DNA from 3 places in the Paenibacillus sp. J31P13 genome. Region 2 is predicted to be linked to each of the others. Evidence: riboswitches for the same ligand, from Rfam matches in the RefSeq annotation. Region 2 holds a riboswitch; each other region holds the start of a gene.
What was found. Region 2 has a riboswitch for cyclic di-GMP ahead of AC0YOD_RS16410 (NPCBM/NEW2 domain-containing protein). Riboswitches for the same ligand answer to the same signal wherever they lie in the genome.
Positions count from the first base shown of each region.

Region 1: linked by a shared signal. The riboswitch ahead of AC0YOD_RS14545 (SpaA isopeptide-forming pilin-related protein) and the one ahead of AC0YOD_RS16410 (NPCBM/NEW2 domain-containing protein) in region 2 are both predicted to bind cyclic di-GMP.
Region 3: linked by a shared signal. The riboswitch ahead of AC0YOD_RS27665 (transglutaminase family protein) and the one ahead of AC0YOD_RS16410 (NPCBM/NEW2 domain-containing protein) in region 2 are both predicted to bind cyclic di-GMP.

Region 1 covers NZ_JBWDNR010000004.1:52,801-59,366, forward strand. Annotated here, with positions in the region: gene AC0YOD_RS14535 (ATP-dependent helicase ComFA) at 1-907, opposite strand, end outside; gene AC0YOD_RS14540 (hypothetical protein) at 1,028-1,489, opposite strand; cyclic di-GMP riboswitch class II at 1,755-1,838, shown strand; gene AC0YOD_RS14545 (SpaA isopeptide-forming pilin-related protein) at 1,870-3,471, shown strand; gene AC0YOD_RS14550 (response regulator) at 3,544-4,272, opposite strand; gene AC0YOD_RS14555 (sensor histidine kinase) at 4,280-5,440, opposite strand; gene AC0YOD_RS14560 (stalk domain-containing protein) at 5,517-6,566, opposite strand, start outside.
Region 2 covers NZ_JBWDNR010000004.1:485,626-492,191, reverse strand. Annotated here, with positions in the region: gene AC0YOD_RS16425 (MFS transporter) at 1-994, shown strand, start outside; gene AC0YOD_RS16420 (polysaccharide deacetylase family protein) at 1,217-2,671, shown strand; gene AC0YOD_RS16415 (bifunctional transcriptional activator/DNA repair enzyme AdaA) at 2,721-3,770, opposite strand; cyclic di-GMP riboswitch class I at 4,084-4,168, shown strand; gene AC0YOD_RS16410 (NPCBM/NEW2 domain-containing protein) at 4,311-6,566, shown strand, end outside.
Region 3 covers NZ_JBWDNR010000016.1:72,237-78,802, forward strand. Annotated here, with positions in the region: gene folP (dihydropteroate synthase) at 1-348, shown strand, start outside; gene folB (dihydroneopterin aldolase) at 406-792, shown strand; gene folK (2-amino-4-hydroxy-6-hydroxymethyldihydropteridine diphosphokinase) at 770-1,324, shown strand; gene AC0YOD_RS27640 (helix-turn-helix domain-containing protein) at 1,276-1,488, shown strand; partial or broken gene dusB (tRNA dihydrouridine synthase DusB) at 1,538-2,566, shown strand; gene AC0YOD_RS27650 (hypothetical protein) at 2,578-2,730, shown strand; gene greA (transcription elongation factor GreA) at 2,870-3,346, shown strand; gene lysS (lysine--tRNA ligase) at 3,531-5,042, shown strand; cyclic di-GMP riboswitch class I at 5,212-5,290, shown strand; cyclic di-GMP riboswitch class I at 5,343-5,422, shown strand; gene AC0YOD_RS27665 (transglutaminase family protein) at 5,436-6,242, shown strand; partial or broken gene AC0YOD_RS27670 (hypothetical protein) at 6,334-6,566, opposite strand.

The DNA.
Region 1 (6,566 bases), 430 kb from region 2:
CACATTCCCGGCTTCGCCCCATCCCAATGCACGCCGTACAATAGGCGCATTCACGACCGCACGCCGCACAGCTCGTGCGTTGCAGCAACGCCTCCCCGCTCCCGCAGCGCAAACAGCTGCGCTCGCGCCTGCTGCGCCCCAAAACGTTCATCCCCCCGCCATTACCGGCGACGACCGATCCGCTCAGGCGCACACGCCCGAGCAACGAAGCAAGCTGGAGCGCTCCGCTCCAGCCAGCCTCGGCACCGGGCTCCGTCACGCCCTCCAACAGGGCGTGCACTTCGCTCCGCAATAGCGCACGTCCCTGCAGCAGTTCCGCTGCAAGCTTCGCCCCAGCCGCAATCTCCCCCAGCTCCGCATCGCTAAACGTATCATTCAGTCTTCCATGCTTCTCAGTCGCTTGCGCCCTACCTCCAGACTCACCTTTTGAATATTCCATTCCATACATTTCGCCGAACTGTTCATCATCTCTCACCTCCTTTTTCAGATAACCTCCCCTCTGATCCCATCGTTCCACCTTCTCAAGCAAACCGCTCTCCTCGAACCTCCAATCATATTTACTTTCCTTTCGCCACCGCAGCCACCAACGGTTAGTATCCTTCCCAATACCCTCTTGTCCCTCTTTCAAAGCCTTTTCCACACATGCAAACAACTGTGCGAGTTCCTTATACTGTTCTCCTGTTCTGCTAAAGCTAGAACCTTTATTCCACAACTCCACCACTCGACACGCATCACCTAACGGCAAAGCCTCCCTCCACAGCCAGCCTGAAGAAGCTAACCCATTATTCAAATACCCTTCCGAGCCAAAATAACCGCTGAGCCAAAACACCTTATCTACGGCTGGCTCAATGGTCATTTTTGCAATCCAGCACCCCTCATACTGCACAATATAAACATATGCCTTCATTCCCTAACACCCCTTCCCTCAGCATGTATCCCAAATTAGACAAAAAAAAGCACACCAACAACGCTTTATGCGTCATTAAGTGTGCTTCACTTCATGAGTTCTATTGCTGCAGATTATATACTAAAAAGGCATTTTCGACAAATCTTCCGGGTTTTGCAAATCAATCAATACGGCATGGTCGCCATGCGACACAATCCCCTTTGACTGCAGCAGCCACAGCAGCCCTGTTGCATCGTTCGGCATAAATTGAGAACGTTTACTATCTGAATTGTCCGTTTCGGGCTCATCCTTGCTCGGATGTACCTCCAGCGTATCCGCATCTCGAGCCAGCCGCTCAACGATAGCGAGCGTTTCCTCCGATGCTCCGCGGTCAATAATCGTCAAACGAACATCCCTGCCCATCTTACGAGAAAAAGAAAACAGGGAACGCATATACCATTCCATATTTTTTTGACCAACATCAGCGACTAGCACATAGTGTTTACTTTCTTGCAGACGTTTTCTTCTAATACGATATGCCAAATGCACAGACAAAGCTGCCAAAACATAGCAACCGATGACCAAAAGCAGAAGCTCAAACATGGCGACCACCTCCTCTTTGCAACAATATATGCCGCGAAGAGCCCACTGGTTCCGACATTCGTGGACAAGATGACAAATTGTACACAAGCAAAGAATGATCAATTTCCACTCAATAAAACTAGTCAAATTGTGACAAAGAAACACCCTTGAGCATTTTACAGTATATGTTATTATTTTACTACACCATGGCTTCACTTCATTATAGCGTGTCTATTTTCCCTATATACAAGCTCGAGGAATCAGAAAGGGTGGGAATCATTCGATCAATGTTTAGGGAAGCGATGAAGTTTGATCTGTATATGGACACTTGGATCATACGGAGCTAGTAGTGTAACCGGCCCTCTTGGACTTCAATACCTATTCTAAGAGGAGAGTGAGAAATGAGGTTTTTCAAGAAACAAATTTATTTCAGCTTAGCTATGGTATTGCTTCTTTCTTTATCACTGGGATCATTAACTTTTGCTCAAAGCCAAGTGAATGACAACGCCGTGCAAAGTTCATTGCAGAACGTCAATGATAACAGTTGTTCGCAATATTCTTCAGACCCTCAATTTATTACTGCCGGTCATTCTAACATTGTGGACAATGGAAACGGCACCGCTACTGCTACCTTTAGTACAACTAAAGATTGCGTACGAGTCAGCTTTTCTTCCTACGGCTTTCCTAGTGATTGGATACCAACGAGTGGCGGTCAGCCCTATGAGGTTCAAATATACAAGGATGGCGAATCCAACATATACAGTAAATTGGGAACCTACTCCATAACAATCGACATTCCAACTTGTGCACCCTATCAGCTTGATATTTATGCCGGGGATGAACAAAAAAAACTTGGAGTGGGCGGTCATGCCGGTTTCATTAAAGCTTATAAAGTAAAATCGGTTAATGTCTGCAATGGAAAAATCATTATAAATAAAGTACTCAATATTGGTGATAATCAGCCTCATACAGGCATTACTTTTGAGCTTTGGCAAAATAATGTACTCTTCAAAACCGGCGTAACCAATTCGCAAGGCGTTCTTGAATTTCTAGATTTGCCAATCGGAACTTATGTGCTGAAAGAGGTTACGAAGTCAGGCTTTACCACAGATCTGACTGATAACACTGAAATCAATGTTACCAACAATTCAACTCAACTTAAAGTTGTCACGAACTCACCGAAGCTCACTTTACTATCTGCTTGCCTAGAAAGTCCAACCGCGTCTAAAAAGTGGACCATTAAAAACGAGAGCGACGTTGATGTGCCTTACTCTTGGAAGGTTCCAAATACAGTATCAACCGGTAACGGAACTATTTTAGCCGGCTCTACCACTGCACTAACAACGAGTACTGAAGATGCATTGGAAGTTCATTGGGGATCTAACAAGGAAATTACAGCCGTCCATAATGGAGACATCTGTATAGTACCAACACCGACGCCGATTTCTACTCCATCGCCTACTCCGGATACTACACCGACGCCGATTTCTACTCCATCGCCTACTCCGGATACTACACCGACGCCGATTTCTACTCCATCGCCTACTCCGGATATTACACCGACGCCGATTTCTACTCCATCGCCTACTCCGGATACTACACCGACGCCGATTTCTACTCCATCGCCTACTCCGGACACTACACCGACGCCGATTTCTACTCCATCGCCTACTCCGGATACTACACCGACGCCGATTTCTACTCCAAATTCGACACCAACGCCATCAACTTCACCATCTGCTACACCAGTTACTACACCGACGCCGACCAGTTCTTCAACACCGATCCTAACTCCTGAACCTACCCCAGAAGCAACCATTTCCGTTGAAGTTGATGATGAGGACGTACCGATAGGCGGAGTTGTATCTGGAGAGGAAGAAACCGTTCCTTTAGACAAATTGCCTAAGACCGGTGAGACCAGCGCTGTTCCTTACTATCTCCTCGGAACGTTTGCAATTACAACGGGCTTCATCGCTCTTCGCAGACAGAGGCTAAAAAAATAATTTTCGTGTAGCAGCGTCAAGCATACACAAAAGGCCCGTATCCTAGGATACGGGCCTTTGTGATATGTAATGTTACAGTGTAACCCAACCAAACTTTATGGAATGAATAACAGCTTGTGTACGATCATCAACTTCCATCTTCTGAAGGATGCTGCTAACATGGTTTTTAACCGTCTTTTCACTAATAAACAAAAACTCTCCGATTAGCTTGTTGCTTTTTCCTTCAGCCATAAGCCGCAAAACTTCAGCTTCGCGTCGCGTTAATGGGCTTTCATCACCTGCTACAAACTTAACACCCGGTTCTTGAGCCGCCGCGGCACCTGACACAATCCCCATCTCATCCAGGTAAGTCATACGACGAAGCTGATTAATCAGCTTGCCAGTTACTTTGGGATGAATATAGGCATGTCCCTGAACAACAGAGCGTATTGCATTTATAAGCGATTCTGCCTCCATGTCCTTCAGCAAGTAGCCTGTAGCACCTTTGCGAAGTGTTTCAAACACGTAGCTTTCATCATCATGAATGGAAAGAATAATAACTTTTACGTCTGGAAACATATCCTTTAATCTTTCGGTTGTTACTACACCATTCTCGATTGGCATATTAATGTCCATCAGAACAATTTCAGGAATCGTATGATTGCAAAATTCTAATACTTGAATGCCGTCTCCGCACTCTCCAATGACTTCCAGGTCGTCTTCCATATTAAGAATACGCTTGAGGCCTTCGCGAAATAGCTGATGGTCATCGGCAAGTAAAATTTTGATTGTATGGGAACTGCTTGCAGGTCTCTGGATCATCATCATCTTACTCCTTTCTAGATTCGGCAGTAGTAGGTATATCTATTATAATCTTCGTCCCACGTCCGGGATTTGAGTCTATATCCATCCTCCCCTCTATCAGTTCGACCCTCTCTCTCATTCCTACTAATCCAAAATGTTCATTTCGGCTAGCCGCTTCTTCAATGATTTCGCTATTAAAGCCTATTCCATTGTCACTAATTAAGAGCGAGATATGCGAAGGCTGATAGTTGATTTCCAATAATACATGAGTAGCATTCGCATGCTTTAACGCGTTTGAGAAGGCTTCCTGTACCAAGCGGTATATCGCCGCTTCCATAGCAGACGGCATTCTAACCTCTTTGCCGATAAGCTCAAATACAGTGTGTAATTTTGTTTTCTCTTCAAAATCTTGCGTAAACTTGCGAAGTGTAGGGACAAGTCCCAAATCATCTAGCGCCATCGGACGTAAATTAAATATAATTTTACGTATTTCCTCCAGTCCAGATCGAACCTGCCCTTTTAAATCTATTAATTCTTCCTGTACCATTACAAATTCCTGCTTGATTAGCATTCGTTCTGCAATTTCTGTCCGCATGACAATATTGGCAAGTGATTGTGCCGGTCCATCATGAATCTCTCTTGCGATTCGTTTGCGTTCTTCTTCTTGCGCCAAAATAATTTTCAGCCCTAAAAGCTGTCGGGTCTTGGCAGATTCTACAATTCGGGTCACTTGGTTTAGATCCCCTGCTAAATATTCAAGTACAACATTTATTTGCGAAGCAATGGTTTCAGCGCGTTCTATGGAGTTCTCAACATTACGGACGCGTTTTTGCAAATCATCTCGCCGCGTTTTTAAATAAGACTCTTTCTCACGGTAAACGGTGTGATCCAGCTGAATTTGGGTAGCTTTCTCATATGCCGTTTTAATATCTTCTTCTTTGTACTTAACGAAATCTCGACTGACTTCCGTTAAGCGAATACGCGCGCGACGATAGTCTCGCTCAAGCTCATCCACTTTTTCAATGGTTTTTCTTGTCTCTTGAAGCACAATCTCAAGCTCCTGCTCAAGCAGCTCCAGCTCCGAGCGCGCGGATTCACAGATTTCATAGATTTGATATTTGCTGTCTTCCATCACTTCAGTTGCGTTTTTTATTATTCGGTTTATATCGACTGTTAGATGGTCCACAATAGCTCGGCAACCTTTCTCTATTTAAAGGTTTATCTGTTCTATCATACCAAGATTTGTTATGTTTCGTCTATCGTTATTGGATGATAATCTTTTTCGTTTTACCGTCATAACCTACCGTTAAACCTAGCTTCTCTGAGAACAATCGAACGGGAATCAATGTTCTATCATTACGAATAATCGGCGATAAATCAGAGGCTTGAAGAACACCATTTAGATTGTATTCTTTCTTGCCTATCGTCATTTCCATCATTTTATTCCCACGAAGGACAATAATTTTTCCTGTTTGACCATTAAACATAAGATTCAAGCCCATTTTGTCTGCTACAAATCGAACGGGTACATAGGTCGTTCCATTCAATACTAGCGGCGCTGAGTCCAATGTTACCGCTTTGCCGTTTACTACTGCAGCTGTTTTTCCTACAGTCATCTCTACCTTTGAAGCTGGAGGAACAGTCGCTGACGGCGGATAGTTCAGCTTTATATTATCCAGTCCGATTGATCCCGAATAGGTACGCTCATCCTGTCCTTCTGCAATCGTTACAACGTAGATGCGTTTCAGCTTAACCGGAAATTTCATGCCTGCTGATGATAAATTGACTTTGACATTTTTCCAGCCTGTCCAATCCAGTTGCTTCGCTAGATCAAGCATATATGCTTTTCCATCAGCGTCGATAAATTCAGCACGGACCCAATTCAAGCTGTTATCACTGTATAGATCAACGTTCATAGCAGTTGGCGAACCCTCAATAGCGAGCCCAGTTGAATTAAACACTGCGTAAGATGCTTTAGTTCCTGTACCATTGGTGAAGTCATAATCAATCTTTAAAGCTTTTGGAGAGGCTTGACCTGGCAGATCAGAAACCAAATTGACAGCTCCAGTGGTTGTTGTCGGCGTTACCTGTGAGGTAATCGCGTAGGTTGATTTCTCAAAATCCTCAAGCGTCTTAACTGTTTCTCCCTTTGTGAAAGGAATCATAGTCGAGAACCCATCATATCGTGCAATGGCGTATCCAGTCGTAGTACCGGCATTTACTGATTGTACAGTCAAGGTACCGCCCTTTTGTGTAGCTTTGAAGCCGACAAATTCCCATTTAACAAGGTCTCCGCTAAGTTTATAGCTTTT
Region 2 (6,566 bases):
ATTAGGTACTGGTATTGTCGTTCTAGGACAGCACCCTATCGCTTTTTTTATCGGATACGGTGTTATCTCTGGTTTGGCCGGAATGGGACTGACGACGAGTTATGTGTTGCTGTTCCAATGGTTTCAACATCATCGGGCAAAGGCGTTGACGTTGCTGGGAAGCGCCTCATCTGTAGGATTGGCGGTCATTATACCAATCTTCGTATCTGTAAGCTGGTTGACTTGGAATGATGCCTTTATAGCATCCTTCGCTCTTGGTATCCTTGTAACATTTCCTGTTATTTGGTTCGGTATAAAGGGTTTAGAGACAAATAACGCTAAGACAGCTCAAATGGGGAATTCAAATGAAACGCAATCCCAAGATAGGATAGATAGTAAAGCTTTATTACCCAAGAGATTTACTCATTGGCCAATCTTCGTCATAGTCGCGATTGCACTATTCACCTGCGGCATCAATATGGGAACCGTGGAAATGAATTTAGTAGCCATTCATCAATTAGCAAATGTATCACCAAGTATGATCGCCTTATCCATGAGTGTGCTTGGTATCATGGAAATTACGGGTTCGCTTTTATTCGGTTATTTTTTGGACCGATACAATAAGTTGATTATGATGAGCATTTTGTATGGCATACGAATTATGGGCTTTGCCTTCCTTTTTATGCACATAGGAAGCTCGCCCATTCTTTTTGCGATAGCGTTCGGCATTACCTATTTAAGCGCATTGCCGGGAGGTCTCCTTGTTGTCAATGAGTTTGCAAACGGCAAAGGGAAACAAACGGGTTTTCTACTCCTCTTTCATCAGGGAGGCGGTATATTGGGCGCGTTAATTGGAGGCCTATCTTTTGATTACTTTAAAAATTATCAGAACCTGATTCTTGTGGATATCATCATTTGTATTCTTGTTACACTTGGTTATTTCGTCTTATTCATTGCTCATCGGAAAAGTCTCAGCATTGAAAACGGAAAAGTAACATTAAGCGAGGGACTTTAATCCTAATATGAGACGCACCTTATGACTCTACTCCTTTAGGGAATTGAGTATAGGGTGCTTTTTATTTGGAATGCCTCTTAATATAACAACGTTTGAACAGGAGGGTCTTGTCATATGGAGTTATCTCTAGTATCTTCTAAATTTTGGGGTATAATAAATGGAAATGGGTTTTCTGATTGGGGTAAATAGAGGTCTGAAGATTTACATGAAGGAGCAACGTAGATGAAAGAGGGCCAAACAAGAAAATTAGAGATAAGGATAGCCCAGGCTATTATTTTAATAGGATTGCTGATTATTTTGTCAGGCTGCGGTATGTTTGGGCGTGGAAATGTCGAGGACGAGCTTGAACAACCCATAGCAAAACAGCCTATAGAAAGGTATACAGGTGAGAAAAGCAAGGCAATAGCTTATGTGTATACAACCAAACGTGAGCTTGCGCTTACCTTTAACGGGATGGCGGATAGCGACACGATGCAAACGCTGCTGGACCAGCTGGATACCTATGGCATCAAAGCAACGTTCTTTCTACCCGGCATGAGAGTGGCAGAAGAGCCTGATATTGCGAGAGACATTTTATCCCGTGGGCATGAAATTGAGAACAATACCTTGAGTGGTCTTGATCTGAGCGCGTCCTCCTATAACCAGATATATGAGGAGATTCATCTGGCTAATGAGGTGATTCAGAGGGAAACAGGGGTATCTCCTCACTATGTAAGAACCAAGAGTGGTGAATACAATGATGATATTCAGCTGGCTGCTGCGCATAATGGGCAGAGCGCTGTTATTTCTTACAGTCTGTTTCTCCATAATTGGACGACAGAAACGGAGACTCAGAAGAAAAACTATTTACGCAAATATATGAATCGCGGAGGCATTATTACGCTAGATACGGAGGAGAGTAAGCAACTGGAAGAGACTATATCACTTATAGCAGCCGCTGCTAAGGATGTGGGATACTCGTTTGTACCGATGAGCAAGCTCGTCTTGGAGGGCGGAGAACGGAAGCCGCTCGAAGAAATTGAAGGATATGATGCGGCGAAAGTGAATGACGATTATAAGTCAGAAGCGTACAATTTGGTTTATAGAAAAGAAATCAACCATAAAGAAGTGGCCTTGACCTTTGATGACTGGGGAACGGATTATACGATTACGTCCATACTCGACATTTTGGACAAGTATGAGGTTAAGGGTTCCTTCTTCCTACGTGCTGATGGGGTTCAGAACAACCCAAATCTAGCGAGGGCCATTGCGGAAGCGGGGCATGATGTAGGCAACCATACGTTTAGTCACCCAGAGCTGGATGCTCTTTCACCTGCGCAGCTCCAGAGCGAGGTCGTGAAGGCGCATCAGATCATTACGGAAGCGATTCAGGAGAAGCCCGCAATGATCTTTAGGCCGCCCACAGGTGCAATCAATAGCGTAGAAGGACAAATCATATCGGCTGCAGGCTACCATACGATTGCCAACTTTGACGTTGATCCGAATGATTGGAATCGAAGCAAGACCGCAGATCAAATCGTTAAGGCGATCACCGAGCAGACGAAGAGCGGGAGTATTATTTTGCTGCATATGCTGGATGATCTGCACACGATTGAGGCTCTTCCCAAGGCTATTGAAAATCTGAAGCGGGATGGATATACGTTTGTAAGGGTAAGCGATTTATTGGATCTTAAATAGATGCTTGCTCTCCTAAGCCAATAGCAGAGTTTACTCTTATCATGGCATCCTATTGTTGACCGTTTTTTTCATGATGCAATAACCAGCTCTTACGTGTTAAGCCGCCCCCGTAGCCACCCAAATCACCATTGGCGTTAATGACTCTATGACAAGGAATCATAATGGCCAGCTGATTGGCGCCATTGGCTTGAGCCACTGCGCGAAAGGCAGTTGGCTTGCCTAGGCTTACAGCGAGGTCTGAATAGGAGCGGGTCTCCCCTGGCGGTATTTTCATTAATTGTTCCCATACGCTTTTTTGAAAGGGAGATCCTATTAAAGCGATTTGCGTCTTAAACACGGTTAATTTGCCTTTGAAATACTGGTAAAGTTCATTTTCAATGGATTTAATCGATTCCGTTATTCCAGGGATAATGGCTGATTTCGTTCTCTTTCTAAGCCGCTCTACCTCGCGTTCTAGACCTCTACGATCTACAAACTCTAAGAGATAAATTGCAGCCTCATCGCCAATGGCAATCATCGGTCCAAGCGGGGTATCGATCCAAGATGCTTTTAGCACCTGACTATTCTCTAGCAAAGTAGGCGCTGCCCCCATGATTCGGGAAAAAGCGTCCCTGAACCCACTGCTGGATTCATATCCGGTTGATAGCTGCGTATCAATGATTGTTTTGCCAGCTCTAATATTCTTCAAAGCAAGCCCCATGCGGCGAGCGCGTGCGTATTCAACAAATGTCATACCGAATCGTTTTTTGAATTGACGACGTGCCGTTGATTCGTCAACAGAAAGATTTTTGAAATCTTGTCCTTTCCATCGTTTTTCAGGGTCTTTCTCTACTGCTTCCACAAGCAGACGAACCATTTCCGAGACATGATTAGGATGGGATAACGGACGACATCGCTGACATGGCCGATAAGAAGCCAGCAGCGCTTGCTGTGCGGTCTCATAAAATTCGCAGTTTTCGAACTTAGGCTTTCGTGCCGGACAAGTTGGTCGGCAGAATACACCGGTTGTTTTCACTCCTACATAAAAGACGCCTTCATATTCCGTGTTCTTTTCTAATAAAGCTTTGTAGTATTGTTCATTACGCTCGACAGGTATCATGCTTGCACCCTCTAAACTTGGATTATGCTCCTATTATAGCCCCTCTTACGGCAGGCCGTAGCCGAAAATCAGGCATCTATTTTTTTATGTATTTGCGGCTGCTGATACGCTTAAGATCCAGTTTCCCCAATATTAGTTTTAAGTACTAACATCATGCTTGAGAAGGGTGACTATAGGCCAGTCTTATATAGGATTTAGGTAATAGAAACGCTTAACAAGGTGAAAATCTCCATTCTTAATTACCTATCCTACTATGCTACCAAGTGTTCATGTAATAAGGGGCTTCGGTATGTTACTGTTTGTAATGTATTTAAAACTTAATAGGCAAACCTATGGAAATGTAGGGACGCAAAGCTAAAGGGACTAAGGTTGTAAAACGATGTCAGCCAGCTGCCAAAGAGTGTATTTTGCTTTTTGTTATGTAAGGTTTCATAAAAGTGAAGTCTTTATTTTTATGTAAATTTTATACACAATCAGGCTACTCTTATGGGTAGTTTTTTTTGCGTTGGTCATAATCGTAACTATCAGGAGGAAGAAAGTATGAGGAAGATAATCGCAGTCGCTACAACTGCAGCAATGTTGGTCAGTTTTTCAAGTGAGACAGGTTATGTTTTAGCAAGTGAAGTACAAAATGCAAATGCAGTGAAAACGGTATTAGAAAGCCAAGTGATTACATCAGATATCGCCTCGGTTGCTCCTTTTGATTTATACGGTAAAGACCTTTTAGCCGCTTATAACGAAGTGTTTAAAATGACCCGAGCAAATATTAAATCGATAACGAATAATGGCGGCAACTATTCCGGTTCTGCAATTGATAAAGCGATTGATGGCGATATGAGTACCCACTGGGAAACAGGTAAGCCTAATACGTCAACATTTACGAATGAAGTTATCATTCATTTAAATGATGAGACTACATTAAATAGAATCGTGTATGCTGCTAGACAATCAGGTGCGAAAGGTAAAGGATTTGCACAAGAGTTTGATATTTATAGCTCAAGTACAGATGAAGGCGATAACTTTACGCTAGTATCCTCTGGCGAATATAAAGGCTCTACTGGAGATGTCGTTGAAATAAAGTTTGCACCAACAGCATTCAAGAGAATGAAATTTGTATTCAAAAAAGCCAATCAAGATTGGGCCAGCGCCGCAGAATTTTCATTTTATAAAGAAGATTCCGCAACAGATAAGATGAAGAGCCTGTTTACGGATAACACCTTTAGTCAAGTGAGCGCAGCATTCAACACAGAAGAAAAAATAACGGCATTAGAAAATGAAGTGAAGTCTCATCCTCTTTACGCACAATTTAAAGCAGATATTGAGAACGCGAAGATCCTTCTAGAAAATCACCAAATAGAGGAGTCAGCAGCTAAGGTTTCTAAATTAAAAGGCTATGGTACCGAGTATGAAAGTGCTTATAGCGCGGCTTACAGAATGCCTAATTCTAATGTGTCGAGGGTTACAACAAACGGCGGAAGCTACTCAGGCACGAAGCCTGAATATATGCTGGATGATCTGCCAAATACACATTGGGAAACAAATAGAAATAATGACGCTTCTTTTACGAATGAGGTTGTATTTGAATTGGAAACAGCGGAAGTGCTGGATAGAGTTTCTTTCCTTGCAAGAGATAATAGAAAAGGATTCCCAGAGGCATTTGAAATCTATGCATCCCAGACGAGCAAAGGCGATACGTTTCAACTCGTTTCCAGCGGTACAGCGGCGAGTACGAATGATTTTCTGGAATTCAAATTCGAGCCTACAACGTTTAAAAGATTAAAATTCAAATTCACGCAGGCTAACATCAACAGACCATTCGCAGCAGAATTTAGATTTTATAAAGAGGATCCCGTAAGTGAAGCGGTAAGTCGCCTATTTACAGATGGGACTATGAGCGCGGTTATCCCCGAGTTCAATAGTGCTGCAAAAATCAATGTGTTAGAGGAATCAGCTAGAACGCATCCCTTATATCCTGTTCTAAAAGGTCAATTGGATCTAGCCAAACAGGTCATTAACGGTGAAGTGCAAACCGATGGCATGATCATTACCGCAGAGCAGCATGGCGATATGAAAAAGCATGCTCAGCAAAATTTAAGATTTGGTTTTGGCACAAACAATCAGCCTACTGGATTGGCAGCTATGCCTGGCGATACGATTAACGTTTATGTTGAAGTCGGATCTAACGATAAAGTACCTTCTCTCGTATTTTCACAACAAGAGGGTTCATGGTCTAGCTGGGCTAGAAGCGTACAACTGCGTTCAGGTAAAAATACAATAACAGTACCGGAGATTCCAACGAATAGCTCTTATGCCCATGATGTGACAAAAGGCGGAACCGTGTACATCGTCAATCCATACACACCTGAAGAGCAAGGCAAAGCTCCCCTGATTCGCTTTGAAGGTTTGGAGAAAATTCCTTTCATGAACAAGGGTACGGACCCGGAACAATTCAAAGCTTTCTTAACAGCGTATAAACAAAAATTGGATCAAGACAAGGCGGCACATCCTAATGTTAAGGATAGGGAATTAATCGACGTCGTTGAAATGGCCAGTGATCGTGTTATTTTCACGGGGACAGCTACAGAAGCATACAAGCAATTCATTACGTCAGGTAATAACCCAATGGACACATTACTGGGCTATGATTACTGGATTAATAAAAATTTGGAATTTTATGGTCTGGATGGACGCAGTCTAAACCATGATTCTAAATTTATCAGAGAAAATATCAGATTGATGCAGCCGTACGGTTTTATGTATGCAGCTGGTGACCATACAGGCATTCAAGGCGGACAG
Region 3 (6,566 bases), on a different contig from region 2:
CTCGCTGATCTGCAAGAGAGCATCGGCATCGCCCATGCTGCCGGCGTTGCCGATGACCAAATATGGCTTGATCCCGGCATCGGCTTCGCCAAAACCTATGAGGACAACCTCGATTTGCTCGGCCATCTATCAGAGCTTACTGCGCTTGGTTATCCGGTTCTGCTCGGCACCTCACGCAAAGGCTTTATACGGCAGACGCTGAACCTGCCGGTTGGTGAACTTGTAGAGGGGACGGCTTCGACCGTCACGCTCGGTATTGCGCAGGGCTGTCAAATCGTGCGTGTACATGATGTAGGCGCGATTAAGCGGACGGCGATTATGACAGACGCAATTGTCTATCGCAGCTAGTTTATCTGTATACGTTCATGCACAGCTAGAGCTTTTATATTAAGGAGAGTGAGTAATATGGATAATATGATTATTCGTGGCATGCGTTTTTACGGATATCATGGCGTATTTCCCGAAGAGAATAAACTGGGGCAACAATTTTATATCGATATTGAACTACAGATGGATTTGCATAAGGCAGCATTAACTGATGATTTGAACTATACGATTAATTATGCAGAAATCCATGCTTTTGCGAAAGAGATTGTAGAGGGACCACCGTTTAAGCTTATTGAGGCTTTGACCGGTCATATTGCATCGCGGGTATTGGAAGCTTATACTATGGTAAATGAAGTGACGGTTCGAGTAACGAAGCCGCATCCGCCGTTTGACATCCACTTTGACGGAGTAACGGTTGAAATGCGCAGAAAGCGGGACGCTGATGGACGAACAATTCCCGCCTGAAGGCGTATGGATGGAAGCCTATGTCGCACTAGGTTCCAATATGGGGGAACGTGAGCAACTGCTGGATCAAGCTCTCCAGCTCATGGACTCGCACCCGCATATAGAAGTAACTAGAGTGTCGGGCATTTATGAAACGGACCCAGTCGGTTACACGGATCAGCCGCCTTTTCTCAATATGGTGATGGCTGTTCGGACGATACTCTCTCCCTTGCTCTTGCTGCGTCAGCTTCTTGCATTTGAGGGGCAGCTTGGGCGTGTCAGACATATACGTTGGGGGCCAAGAACCATTGACCTTGATCTCCTCTTATATGATAATGTCAAAATGGATCAAGAAGAGCTGACACTGCCGCATCCGCGTATGCTGGAGCGGTCGTTCGTGCTTGTGCCGCTGAGTGATGTTATCACTTCGTCGCATGTTCTGCAGGAACAAGTGAAGGCAGCGTCTGAGGCAGCGCTTCAGGATGGAAAGGAAGGCATCACGTTATGGAAAACAACCAATTGGCGCAGCGCGTCAGAGCCTTTAGAAAGCTAAAAGGCTATACTCAGCAGGAGCTGGCCAAGGAGCTTGGCGTTTCGGTAGCCGTTCTCGGCTCACTTGAGCGAGGAACGAGAAAGACAGACCCGAAACTGCTGAATCATATTGCCAAAACACTAGGTATCAGCTATGAGGAGTTAATGTCCAGCGATCGTGAGTAATGATGAGCATAATACTATATAAACTTATTGAAGAGGAGCAAGGAGGGACATGCTGAAAATCGGAGACATCGAGATGAAGAACAGAGTGGTGCTAGCTCCGATGGCAGGCGTGTGCAACCCGGCTTAAGGAATTTGGAACAGGACTTGTATGTGCGGAAATGGTGAGCGACAGGGCTATTTTGCACGGTAACAAAAAAACACTAGAAATGCTTTTTGTAGATGAGCGGGAGAAGCCGCTTAGCTTGCAAATTTTCGGTGGTGACCGAGAGTCGCTAGTTGAAGCTGCTAAAGTTGTTGATAAGCAGACGAATGCAGACATTATTGATATCAATATGGGCTGCCCGGTGCCGAAGGTAACGAAATGCGATGCAGGAGCTAGATGACTGCTTGATCCAAACAAGACTTATGAAATGGTATCAGCTGTCGTTGATGCCGTTCAAAAGCGGTGACTGAGAAAATGTGCATCGGCTGGGATGATGAGCATATTTATGCGGTAGAGAATGCAAGGGCTGTTGAATGGGCTGGCGGTAATGCGGTTAGTGTTCATGGCCGTGCGCGTGAGCAATTGTATACAGGCAAGGCTAATTGGGACATTATAAGGGATGTTAAACAATCGGTAGGTATTCCCGTAATAGGAAACGGCGACGTATTCTCTCCAGAGGATGCAAAACGTTTGCTGGAACATACGGGCTGCGACGGCGTTATGATTGGACGCGGTGCACTCGGAAACCCATGGATGCTGTATCGTACCATTCAATACTTAACAAATGGCGAATTGCTTAGTGATCCAACGCCGCGCGAAAAAATAGAGGTCGCTATTTTGCACCTTGATCGTTTAGTGGCGCTGAAGATTGAAGCAGTTGCCGTACGTGAAATGCGCAAGCATTTGTCATGGTACCTAAAAGGTCTTACGGGCGGAGCACGCGTGAAGGATGTTATTAGGGAAGAAATCGGTCGTGACCCTATGGTAGCGATTTTGGAAAATTACGTAAGAACGCTTGAAGAGGAAGCTGAAATGGAGCTGCAAAGCGCAGGATTAGGCGGAAATGCAAGTGCAGCAGCCGAGGCTGCGCACTAGTCTTACTTTAGATGGAATATCAGAGCTGCCGGAGATCGCTTAGCCATCCGACACCAATTGACAAGAGCCGCTTCTATGCGGCTTCTGCTACGACTATCAGAAATGAAACGGTTTCAATGGTTCGTTTGGCTTTGATTGACATTCAGGGTACCTTTGCAATATAATCGTGCAATATAATCAACCAGTACATCAAGAGCGCTTCTAACAACAGTTGGTATGATGGTAAAGAAGCGTAATATATTAGGTAACAAGTGAATTCATACTAGGTATGAAAATTACTCACATGACAGGAGAATCGGGTAGATGAACGATAAGCAAATCATTCTGACACAAGAAGGACTGCGGAAGCTCGAAGATGAATTAGAGAACTTGAAGTCGGTCAAACGTCGTGAAGTTGCTGAACGTATTAAAGTAGCCATCGGCTATGGCGATATTAGTGAAAACTCGGAGTACGAAGATGCTAAGAACGAACAAGCATTCATCGAAGGCCGTGTCCTTACCCTTGAGAAAATGCTGCGCAACGCGCGGATTATAAATAATGACGACATTGCCATTGATATGGTGAGCATCGGTTCCATTGTAACGGTTGAAGATATGGAATTTGGCGACAAAATGGAATATTCCATCGTTGGTACTGCGGAAGCAGATCCATTGCAAAACAAAATCTCGAATGAGAGTCCGGTTGGTAAAGCGATCTTGGGCAAAAAAATTGGCACAATCGTTGAAGTTAACGTTCCAGTGGGCATCATTCAATACAAAATTCTCGACATCAAAAAATAAGATTTGCTATGCATGATTCAAAAAGCTTCCTTGTAGGAAGCTTTTTGAACGTTTACAATATAAGAATACATGATTGTGATCAATCAATGAGAATATTAAGCTGCAAAGCGAGCTGTTTTCGTCAGAACGCCAAAAGAAGGCGACAGCTATTTATGCTTGCGGAACGTGTCAAGGAGATGAAGAAGTGGAAAATCAGAATAATGAACAACAAGAGCTTAGTGAGCTTTTGCAAATTCGTAGAGACAAACTGGACGAGCTTCGCGGTCTAGGAATTGATCCATTTGGACGTAAATTCGAACGGACGCATCAAGCGAAAGAAATCGTACAAGCTCATGAAGCTGCAAGTAAAGCAGAGCTGGAAGAGCAAGAAATTAAGGTGAGCATTGCCGGACGTATTATGCAAAAGCGCGGTATGGGTAAAGCGGGCTTTGCTACGATTCAAGATTTGAGCGGCAGAGTTCAAATTTATGTTCGTAAGGATACCGTTGAGGAGCATAAGTTTGCGGCCTTCGATTTGCTTGATATCGGTGATATCATTGGAGTGAACGGTGTTGTATTCAAAACAAATACAGGCGAGGTCTCGGTTAAGGCTCTTGATATCGAGATACTAACGAAATCGCTGCTTCCATTGCCGGATAAGTATCACGGTCTGAAGGATGTCGAACTTCGCTATCGCCAACGTTATGTTGACCTTATTGTGAATCCGGATGTCCAACAAACGTTCATTACTCGTTCGAAGATCATTCAGTCTATGCGTCGCTACCTAGACTCCCGTGACTACCTAGAGGTAGAAACGCCAACCTTGCATTCTATTGCAGGCGGAGCGGCAGCACGTCCTTTCGAAACGCATCATAATGCGCTAGATATGAAGCTCTACATGCGTATCGCGATCGAGCTTCACTTGAAACGGTTGATCGTAGGCGGTCTAGAGAAGGTTTATGAGATTGGACGCGTATACCGTAATGAAGGTATTTCGACTCGTCATAATCCAGAGTTTACGATGATTGAGCTTTATGAGGCATATGCTGATTACAAGGATATTATGGAATTGACTGAAAATCTTATCGCCCACATCGCGCAAGAAGTGCTTGGTACTACGAAAATTACGTATCAAGGTCAAGATGTCGACCTGACTCCGCAATGGCGCCGTGTCAGCATGGTTGAGATTGTTAAAGAGATTACAGGCGTAGACTTTGGCGTAGAGATGAGCGACGAGGAAGCACATCGTTTGGCAAAAGAACATAAGGTCGGTGTTGAGCCGCATATGACATTTGGTCATATTTTGAATGCATTCTTCGAGCAATTCTGTGAGCACACATTGATTCAACCTACATTTGTAACGGGTCACCCTGTTGCGATTTCGCCGCTAGCTAAGAAAAGCGATGCTGATCCGCGCTTCACAGATCGGTTTGAGCTCTTTATCGTGGCGCGTGAACATGCGAATGCATTTACTGAGCTGAATGATCCAATCGATCAACGCGAGCGTTTTGAGTCACAGCTAGTAGAGCGTGAGCATGGTAACGATGAAGCGCATGAGATGGACGAGGATTTCTTGCGTGCCTTAGAATATGGTATGCCTCCAACAGGCGGACTAGGCATCGGCGTTGACCGTCTGGTTATGCTGCTTACTAACGCCCCTTCAATTCGCGATATTCTGTTGTTCCCGCATATGAGAGAACAGCGCTCTGGTGAATAAGAACAAATAGGACTGTTAGGCTATCGGAGCCTGACAGTCTTTTTTTATTTTGGCACAGCACGGGAAATAGATGCATGAAGCCTTATAAACTACCAAATTATGGCGCATTATTTGCCAAATTATATTGATTTTGTAGATTTATATGATAAAGTAAAATTAACAAAGCGATACACGATAATGGCAAACCTGTCGAAAGATAGGGACGCAAAACTAGAGGGCCTTCCGTTAGATGGCAGCCAGTTACCGAATGGACAAGCTTTTTTTGTTTATTAGGGTATAATCCCAATGATGAAGAACTTTATACGATAATGGCAAACCTATCGAAAGGTAGGGACGCAAAGCTAAAGGGCCTTCTATAAGATGGCAGCCTGGCCGCCGAAGGGAGTTTTTTATATGCGTAAGTTTGTACTATTAGTGGCAGCAGCAGTTATTCTTTTGCTATCTATTAATGTAACATCAGCTCAAGCGGATGCAGCAGTAGCCTGGTTAAATACAGATAACTTGAATAATGGTGTTGTTTCGGTGCAATATGCGGTTAATGCTAAAGTGAAAACGAAGCTGATGATTGCAAAGGGCACAACCAATTATACCTATAACCTATCTGCCGATAAAAAAGATGAAGGATTCGCGTTGCAGCTCGGTAACGGTGAGTATACGATTACACTGTTGGAAAATACGACTGCAAATAAATTCAAGGTAGTGAACCAACAAAAAGTTACACTTAATATGAAGAACAGTAATACGGTCTATTTAAACTCGGTTCAAAATATCGCTTGGACAAGCAATAGCGATGCAATCATAAAAGCGAAGGAACTTATCAAAAACAAAAAGACCGATACAGATAAAGTAAAAGCAATTTACGACTACATAATTAGTAACATCAATTACGATAATCAACTGGCTGCTAAAGTGCCGACGGATTACATACCGAGCATTGATCGTACTTTCCAACTGAAAAAAGATATCTGTTACGGTTACGCTTCATTATTTGCAGCTATGCTTCGAAGTAGCGGCATTCCGACGAAGCTTCTTATGGGCGATAGCGAATACGTAGATACCTATCATGCGTGGAATGAAGTTTATTTAAATGGTAAATGGGTAACGATTGATACGACAGTTGATGCGGGCTTAAAGAACAGCAATAAGAAGACGGAGTTTATAAAGGATGCTTCGAAATATACAGTAAAGAAACAATATTAATGAATATAAACAGAAACGAGCCCCGTATTTACATGCGGGGCTCGTTTTTTCTACTATAATAAGAATGATTATTATAGAAAATAGGCGATATTTATGATATAAATGCATGTATGAAAGTTATTTTGAAAAAGTGCTTGCATTCATTTGGCCCACGTGATATATTATTTGAGTCGCCGCTGAAACACACGGCGCACACGAGAAAAACAAGCAACAAAGATTGCTCTTTGAAAACTGAACAACGAGTAACAAACTGCCTCGCAAATCCTTCGGGATGAGCGAAAAAGCGATAAAAGTTTTTGAGCAAGTCAAACACCAATTTGGAGA